4 regions of the Paucibacter sp. B51 genome follow, and region 3 is predicted to be linked to each of the others. Evidence: predicted binding sites of a transcription regulator. Region 3 holds the regulator's gene; each other region holds the start of a gene.
What was found. Region 3 encodes sigma-54, which starts transcription at its own class of promoters, with help from an activator protein. Its sites were predicted from a motif close to TGGCANGNAANCTGCTTT; they were not measured.
Positions count from the first base shown of each region.

Region 1: a site for sigma-54 is predicted at 1,122-1,139, ahead of OOB33_RS00660 (PEP-CTERM sorting domain-containing protein). Genes of this name have one in related genera too.
Region 2: a site for sigma-54 is predicted at 1,024-1,041, ahead of OOB33_RS01100 (TorF family putative porin). Genes of this name have one in related genera too.
Region 4: a site for sigma-54 is predicted at 1,296-1,313, ahead of glnA (type I glutamate--ammonia ligase). Genes of this name have one in related genera too.

Region 1 is NZ_JAPIVN010000001.1:170,781-172,968, reverse strand. It holds gene OOB33_RS00670 (FAD-binding oxidoreductase) at 1-49, opposite strand, end outside; gene OOB33_RS00665 (MliC family protein) at 48-701, shown strand; gene OOB33_RS00660 (PEP-CTERM sorting domain-containing protein) at 1,223-1,870, shown strand; gene OOB33_RS00655 (pirin family protein) at 2,087-2,188, opposite strand, start outside.
Region 2 is NZ_JAPIVN010000001.1:268,025-270,212, forward strand. It holds gene glnK (P-II family nitrogen regulator) at 1-135, opposite strand, end outside; gene OOB33_RS01100 (TorF family putative porin) at 175-915, opposite strand; gene OOB33_RS01105 (YifB family Mg chelatase-like AAA ATPase) at 1,260-2,188, shown strand, end outside.
Region 3 is NZ_JAPIVN010000001.1:1,341,526-1,343,713, reverse strand. It holds gene lptB (LPS export ABC transporter ATP-binding protein) at 1-429, shown strand, start outside; gene OOB33_RS05710 (RNA polymerase factor sigma-54) at 528-2,057, shown strand.
Region 4 is NZ_JAPIVN010000002.1:176,059-178,246, reverse strand. It holds gene OOB33_RS21740 (EI24 domain-containing protein) at 1-295, shown strand, start outside; gene OOB33_RS21735 (competence/damage-inducible protein A) at 292-1,116, shown strand; gene glnA (type I glutamate--ammonia ligase) at 1,417-2,188, shown strand, end outside.

The DNA of each region.
Region 1 (2,188 bases), 1.2 Mb from region 3:
CAAGATCGCTTAATCTCTGATCGCTGCTAACTTTTGGAGTCCCTGCCATGTCTTGCATCGTTCCGCGCTCCCTGGTTTTCGCGCAGCGTAGCGCAAGCCGCATGCGGCCCGGCCTGTTCGGCCTGCTGCTGGCCCTGCTCGGCGGCGCCGCACCGGCGCTGCAGGCGGCGCCCGGGCCGGCCTTCGACTGCGCCAAGGTCCAGCCCGGCAGCATGGCGGCCCTGGTTTGCGCCGATGCGGGCCTGGTGCAGCTGGACCGCCAGCTGGCTCAGGTCTACGGCCAGGCTCTGAAGAAGGCCGCCAAGGAGCGCCCGCCCCTGCTCAAGGCCGAGCAGCGCGGCTGGGTCAAGGGCCGGGACGAGTGCTGGAAGAGCCAGGACAAACCGGCCTGCGTGAAAGACAGTTATGTCCGCCGCATCGCCGAGCTGCAGGCCCGTTACCGACTGCTGCCGCCGCAGGGGCCGATCCGCTGGGCCTGTGATGGCAATGCCGCCAAGGAGGTGGTGGTGAGCTTCTTCGCCACCGAGCCGCCGACCCTGGTGGCCGAGTTCGGCGACAGCAGCTCGCTGATGTTTGCCGAGCGCAGCGCCAGCGGCAGCCGCTATGTCGGCCGCAATGAGAGCTTCTGGGAGCACCAGGGCGAAGCCCGTATCGTCTGGGGCTACCAGGCGCCGGAGATGGTCTGCCGCCAGCCCCGATGAAGAGGAGCGCCGTGCCCTGCCGCATGTGGCCGGGCGCCTGGGGCTTGGGCGTTAGAGCGGCGATGGCGCGGCGATGGCGCACTGCTTGGCCAGGCGAGTCGCTCGCCCGACCGCCCGCCGGTGCTGGTGCCTGAGTAACGCGGCACCCATGCGGCCTGCACGAGTGGGCCTTGGCAGCCAAAGCTGCGGCGCACTCGGTGGGCTTCGCGGCAGACTGTCGCCAATCTTTACAACTTGTTTCGTGAGCCGTTGCCGATGTGGCCATACCGCCTGGCCTTGCAAGGTTCCCCGCGTTTCGGGGGGGCGTCCCTGACCGCGAAGCAAGACGCGCTTGCTCGTTCTCAAATCCGGCCATCTGCTCGCAAACAGGGCTGCCCTGAGTCGTCTTGTGCTGGACTCCTCTTGGCGCAGCACTCGCCTTGGCATGTCATTTGCTTAGTGGCGTTTGCTCTCCACTTGGGGGAGCCCGTCCATGCGATAGGGGGGGCGGAACACCATGAATTCGAAAGAGCGACAGAAAGATGACGAAAAACGCAATCCATTCCTTTGCCATCGCAACCCTTGGCTTGGCCCTCGCAGGCGCCGCCCACGCTGGACCCGTCCATGTTGGCGTGATGAACGGCGGCGGCTTCGGTGGCGTCAATGGCAATGCCAACACCGCGCAGCAAGGCATCCTGTCTTCGACCCTGGGCTTCGTCAACAGCGGGTTTCAAGTCCAGGCCGGCGACAAAGTGCAGGTCACGGCAAGCGGCACCCTGTGCCTGAGTGGCAATGCGGGCTGTGGCGACGCGAACGGGCAAGTGATGCAGGGTCTTGGCAACGGGACGGCGCACTTCACGGGGCTGAACAATCTCTTCGGCGCCTTGGTCGGCAGCATTGTTGGCGACGACAGTGGCAACTTCCAGGCCTTTGATGCCGCCGACGTGGCAAACGGTATCTCGCAAAGCTCCTTGTTCGCTCTCGGTACGAACGTGCAGTTCACCGCGACCCGCAGCGGCCGCCTCTACCTGGGTGTGAGCGATTCGGCCTTCTGGGACAACGCGGGCGCCGGCTTCGAAGTGACGCTGTCGCGCATCCCTTCGGGCAATCAAGTGCCCGAGCCCTCGTCCTGGGCACTGGCCGGGCTGGCTCTGTTCGCAGCCTTCGCTGCACGTCGCCGCGGCGCCTGAGCTTGACGTTCGAGCTCGGCTAGAGCCGGCTGAACACGGCGCCCAGCATCGGCCGCCCGAAGAGGCGATGCTCGGTGAGTGGGTGGCCGTGATGTGGCCGCCCTTGAAGAGGGAGCGCGGGTGCGATTGAAGCGCTTCGAAAAAATGTAGCCGCTGCAAGCCGGCGTTAGCTAGCTAGTTAGCCGCAAACCCGCGCCCATCTTTTGGGGGCTGACCTCAGTAGCCGCTGGCCGGCAGGCGCGGGGCCACCAGGCGCCGGCCTTCATCGCCCTGTACCCGGCCAAAGCGCGGGCCGCCGGCCTCGCGTTGCGCATCCCA
Region 2 (2,188 bases), 1.1 Mb from region 3:
GAGCTCGGTGTGGCCTTTCTGGCGACCGAAGCCCTTGACCTCGGTGACAGTCAGGCCTTGCACGCCGATGGCGCTCAGGGCTTCGCGCACCTCGTCGAGCTTGAAGGGTTTGATGATGGCGGTGATGAGTTTCATGGGGAGAGTCTCCGAAGTCTTGAGTTCGATCCGAGCAGATCAGAAGGTCTTCTTGGCCGAGAGCACAAAGCCGCTCTTGCCCAGGTTCTTGGACGAAGGGCCACCGACGTAGGCGTCCGTGTTGGTGTTGATCAAGGTGGCGCCGAAGCTGATCCCGGCGTAGTCCTTGTTCAGGGTCACCGCGTAATCGGTGTAGGAACCGGCCGGGTTGTTCTTGACCTTCTGGCGGCCCAGATGCGGCACCAGGCTGAAGCCCTCGCCCAGATCCAGCGTGGCGCTCAGGTCCAGGTAGCCGCTGCCTTTGCTGTTGGCGGTGCCGAAGAGATTGGTGGTGCTGTGCGAATACTTGGCGGTGAAGACGCCGTAGCTCAGGGCGCCGTAGACCTCGGTGGTGTTGGCGCTGGGGTTCAGGTCATTGCCCGAGTAGATGTAGGTCAGCGCGCCCACATCGAGGGTCAGGCCCGGTGCCACCTCGGTCTTGTAACCACCGTACACATCGATCTCCACCGAAGCGCCGCCGTTGTAGGGCGCGTCCTTGATCCACTTGATGGTGGAGGCCCAGGTGCCGATGTAGAAGCCGTTGGCAGCCACATAGTCCGCGCCGCCTTGCAGAGCGGGCTTCAGGCGGCTTTGCGAAATACCGCGGTAGCGGTAATCGGTGGTGACGCTGGCATTGAAGCTCAGCGGGCTGGCAGCCTCTTCGGCCTGTGCCGCCAGGGGCAGCAAGGTGCCCAGAACCAGGGCAAACGTCGTGGCCAAAGCAAACGGTGTTGTCTTCATGCGGAACTCCTGGAAGGTTGATTCAAAAAGGACAAACAAAAGCCGTGAAAGACGGGGAGACGAGAAAGCCGGGGCCATTGCGGGCACTTGCGGGCACTTGGCTTAGGCATCGCAGCTTCCGTGCCAGCTTTCAGGCGGGCAGCGGCAGATCCTTTGTCCAGGGCAAACACCGAGGCCCATGCACCAATTGCTCGCAGGACCGAGACCGAGCACCAGCCCAAGCGCACTCTCTTGGTGCAAGGCACGCTTTGTGTGCCTGAAAGCTCGGGCCGGCGGGCACAATCAAGCCAGCCGGCGGGCCCGACCCGGCCCGCCAGGCGCCTGCAAGGGAGAGCAAGAAGACCATGTCTCTGGCCGTTGTCCACAGCCGCGCCCTGGACGGGCTGACCGCCGCGCCGGTCAGCGTCGAGGTGCATTTGGCCAACGGCCTGCCCTCCTTCACCTTGGTCGGCCTGGCCGAAACCGAGGTCAAGGAATCGCGCGAACGCGTACGCGCGGCCCTGCAAAACAGCGGGCTCGCTTTTCCCCACAACAAAAGAATCACGGTGAATTTGGCGCCGGCGGAGCTGCCCAAGGAAGGCGGCCGCTTCGACCTGCCCATCGCCCTGGGCCTGCTGGCGGCCAGCGAACAGATCGATGCGCAGCAGCTGGAGCGCCTGGAGTGCGCCGGCGAGCTGTCCCTGGGCGGCGAGCTGCGCCCGGTGCGTGGCGCCCTGGCCATGAGCCTGGCGTTGCGGCGCGAAGGCAGCAGCCGGCGCCTGCTGCTGCCCGAGGCCAGCGCGGCCGAGGCGGCCCTGGTCGAGGGCGTGCCGGTGCATGCGGCGCGGCATCTGCTTGATCTGGTTGAGGCTTTGCGCCCCGGCAGCGACAGCCTGCTGCCCCGCGCTCGCGCGCTGCTGCCGGCCCAGCCGATCACGGCGGCGCCCGATCTGCGCGACATCAAGGGCCAGGCCGGCGCCAAGCGCGCGCTCGAGATCGCCGCGGCTGGCGGCCTGAGCCTCTTGATGGTGGGGCCGCCGGGCACGGGCAAATCCATGCTGGCCCAGCGCCTGTGCGGCCTGCTGCCGCCGATGAACGAAGACGAGGCCCTGGAATCGGCCGCCGTGCTCAGCCTGGCCGGCCAGTTTCAGCCCGAGCGCTGGCGCCAGCGCGTGATGCGCAATCCGCACCACAGCGCCTCGGCCGTGGCCCTGGTCGGCGGTGGCTCACCGCCGCGGCCGGGCGAAATCTCACTCGCCCAGCATGGCGTTTTGTTTCTCGATGAACTGCCCGA
Region 3 (2,188 bases):
CTGCAGCGCGACGAGCAGGGCCGCGCGCTGAAAGAGCCGCGCATCAAGGAGCTGCTGGAAGCGCTGCTGCACGACCTCAGCATCGAGAAGCTGCGCGACAGCCCGGCGCCGGCGCTCTCGGGCGGCGAACGCCGCCGCGTCGAGATCGCCCGCGCCCTGGCCACGCAACCGCGCTTCATCCTGCTGGACGAACCCTTCGCCGGCGTGGACCCGATCGCGGTGCTGGAGATCCAGCGCATCATCGGTTTCCTGAAAGCGCGCCAGATCGGCGTGCTGATCACCGACCACAATGTGCGCGAGACCCTGGGCATCTGCGACCGGGCCTACATCATCAGCGAGGGCTCGGTGCTGGCCGAGGGCACGCCGGACGAGATCGTGGCCAACGCCGATGTGCGCAAGGTCTATCTCGGCGAACATTTCCGCATGTAGAGCCGGCCATGGATGCCTACACGCCCGCTGCCACGGCAGCCCCGCGCGGGGCTGATGCTGGGATTCCTGCATCTCACGACTGCCCCTGAGCCCGCGCCATGAAGCAGTCACTCCAGGTTCGACTGAGCCAGCATCTGGCCTTGACGCCGCAGCTGCAGCAATCGATCCGCCTGCTGCAACTGTCCACGCTGGAGCTGAATCAGGAAGTCGAGCAGATGCTGGCGCAGAACCCGCTGCTCGAAACCGAAGAAGACTTCTCCGTCGCCACGCCCGAGCTGCCCGAGCTGCGCCCGGCCAGCGCCGCCGAGGACAGCGGCGCCGACCGTGAGCTGGGCGGCGGCGCCGAGGCCGAGGCCACGCCCGAGCTGCAGGCCGAAGACTTCGGCAGCACCGAACGCGAGGACTGGGAGAACGGCACCGAGGGCGACGATTTCGACGGCATCCGCGAACTGCCCAGCAACAACGGCAGCGGCTCGGGCAGCAACGATGAAGACGGCGAACGCAGCGACCAGGAATCGGCCGAGATCAGCCTGCAAGAGCATCTGGTCCAGCAGATGGCCGGCATGCACCTCAGCGATACCGACCAGCTGGCGCTGCGCCTGCTGATCGATTCGCTCAACGAGGACGGCTATCTCGAGGACAGCCTGGAAGCCATCGCCGAGGCCCTGGTGCCGGACGGTGACGAGGACAGCGCCGCCGAGCGCGAGGAGCTGCTCGACCACCTGCGCATCGCCCTCAAATGGCTGCACCACATGGACCCGCCCGGCGTCGGTGCCCGCGAGCTGACGGAATGCCTGGAGCTGCAGCTGCGCCAGCTGCCGCGTAGCGCGCCGCAGGTGATCGCCATCATGATCTGCAAAAAGCACTTGGACCTGCTGGCCAAGCGCGACAGCCGCCGCCTGATGCTGCTGACCGGCGCCGACGATGCCTTGCTGCGTGAAGCGCAAGCCCTGATCGTGGCCCTGGAGCCCAAGCCCGGCCGGCGCTTTGCCCGCGGCCAGGCGCCGGCGGTGATCCCGGACGTGATCGTGCGCAAGGTCGGCCGCGAGCTGCGCGTCATCATCAACCCCGAGGTCGCGCCCAAGCTGCGCATCAACGAGCTCTACGCCAACGCCCTGCGCCAGACGCGCGGCGGCATCAGCAACAGCGCCCTGGGCGGCCAGCTGCAGGAGGCACGCTGGTTCATCAAGAACATCCAACAGCGCTTCGACACCATCCTGCGCGTCTCCACCGCCATCGTCGAGCGGCAAAAAGGTTTCTTCAGCCACGGCGCCGTGGCCATGAAGCCCCTGGTGCTGCGCGAGATCGCCGATGAGCTGGGCCTGCACGAATCGACCATCTCGCGCGTGACCACGGCCAAGTACATGGCCACGCCCTTCGGCACCTTCGAGCTCAAGTATTTCTTCGGCTCGGGCCTGTCCACCGAGGCTGGCGGCGAGGCCTCCAGCACCGCCGTGCGCGAGCTGATCAAGCAGTTCATCGCCGCCGAGAACCCGGCCAAACCCCTGTCCGACAGCGCCCTGGCCAGCATGCTGGAAGAGCAAGGCATCCAGGTCGCGCGCCGCACCGTCGCCAAATACCGCGAAGGCATGCACATCGGGACGACGACGATGCGGCGGGTGGTTTGAAGCTTGAAGCTTGAAGCTTGAGTGAACGGGTGAATCAGTGAACTGGTGAACCACACCCCACGATTCACCATTCACCATTCACCATTCACCATTCACCATTCACCTGTTCACCTGTTCACCTGTTCACCCGT
Region 4 (2,188 bases), on a different contig from region 3:
CCTGCCCCTGCTGGGCCTGGGCCTGCTGACCGGCTACCTCGGCGCCGCGCCGGCAGCGATCTGGGCGTTTGGCGTGATGGCTGTGGCCTTGGCGCCGTTTCTGATCCTGGCCTCGATCTGGCTCTACACCCTGGTTTTTGCTTTTTCTTCCCTGTGGTTCACGCATTACTGCCTGGCTGCGCTGCAGGAGCTGCGCCTGAGTCGCTCGACCGCGGCGCCCGGGCCCTCGGGCCTGGTTCTCGATGCTGAAGCTCCCACCCCTACACCCCCATTGCTGCCCAAGGCTGACGCATGAGCACCCCCTCGGTTTCGACCCCTCGGCCCAAGATCGGCCTGATCATCATTGGCGACGAGATTTTGTCCGGCAAGCGCCAGGACAAGCACCTCAGCAAGTTCATCGAGATCCTGGCCGCGCGCGGCATGAGCCTGGACTGGGCCCAGTACCTGGGCGATGACCGTTCTCACATCAGCGTCCGGCTGCGCGAGGCCTTCGCCAGCGGTGACCTGGTGATCAGCTGCGGCGGCATTGGCGCCACGCCGGACGACCACACCCGCCAGGCCGCGGCTGCCGCGCTCGACCGGGAGCTGGTCTTGCACTCCGAGGCGCGCGCCCTGATCTGGCAGCGCATCCAGGACATGGCGGCAGAGAAGGGCGAGTCGGTCGACCCCGAACACCCCGACACCTTGCGCCGCCTGGAGATGGGCGTGTTCCCGGCCGGCGCCGAGATCATCCCCAACCCCTTCAACAAGATCCCGGGCTTTTCGGTCGGCACGGTCTACTTCGTGCCCGGCTTCCCGGTGATGGCGCACCCGATGATGGAGTGGGTGCTGGACCAGCGCCACGCCGATCTGCAGCGCCCGGTGCAGCGCCAGGAGCTGTCGCTGATCGTTCAGGGCGCCATGGAGGCCAGCCTGACCCCGCTGATGGAGCGCGTGGAGGCAGATTTCCCGGGCATCAAGGTCTTCAGCCTGCCCAGCGTGGACCACCCGCAGTGGGGTCGCCATATCGAGCTGGGCGTCAAGGGCCCGGCGGAGCAGATGGACGCGGCCTACCAGGCACTGAAAAGCGGCGTGATCCAGTTTGGTGCCTCGGTGAGCACTGAATTGGTGCGTTGAGTCACCTGGTCTTGCACTATTTTGGTGATTGCCTCGTGATTTCTTGACAGGCCGCCCTGTTCCGGGGCCGGGCCTCGGCCCATAATCCCGGGGCTTTGGGGCCGGATGCACCGGTGCAGCGCAGGGCTGGCGGGGCTGGGCCCCGAGGGCTGACGCAAAGCGCACGAGCAGCCCAAAGTTGGCACACAAACTGCTTATTCAAAGGCTGCGCGGCCTGAGTCTGTTCGAGCAGTGCAAGCCAAACAAATACCTACGCATCCGCAAGCTTTCTCCCGCTACTTACCCGTTTAGGAGTTTCTGATGGCCAAGACCGTCGCCGACGTGATGAAGATCGTCAAGGAAAACGAAGTCAAGTTTGTTGACTTCCGTTTCACCGACACCCGTGGCAAGGAACAGCACGTGACCGTGCCGGTTTCGCACTTCGACGAAGACAAGTTTGTCTCCGGCCATGCTTTCGACGGCTCGTCCATCGCAGGCTGGAAGGGCATCGAAGCCTCGGACATGCTGCTCATGCCCGATCCGAACACGGCCAATATCGACCCCTTCTTCGAAGAGCCGACCCTGATCCTGTCCTGCGACGTGGTCGACCCGGCCGACGGCAAGGCCTACGAGCGCGATCCCCGCTCCCTGGCCAAGCGCGCTGAAGCCTACCTGAAGGCCTCGGGCCTGGGCGACACCGCCTACTTCGGTCCTGAGCCCGAATTCTTCATCTTCGACTCGGTGCGTTGGGCCAACGACATGTCGGGTTCCTTCTTCAAGATCGAATCCGAAGAAGGCGCCTGGAACACCGGCAAGGAATACGAGCACGGCAACACCGGCTACCGTCCAACCGTCAAGGGTGGCTACTTCCCTGTGCCCCCGGTCGACAGCGGCCAGGACATGCGCTCGGAAATGTGCTTGATCCTGGAACAACTGGGCATCCCGGTTGAAGTGCACCACCACGAAGTGGCGAACGCGGGCCAGATGGAAATCGGCACCAAGTTCAGCTCTCTGGTCGAGCGCGCCGACTGGACCCAGCTGCAGAAGTACGTGATCCAGAACGTGGCCCATGCCTACGGCAAGACCGCCACCT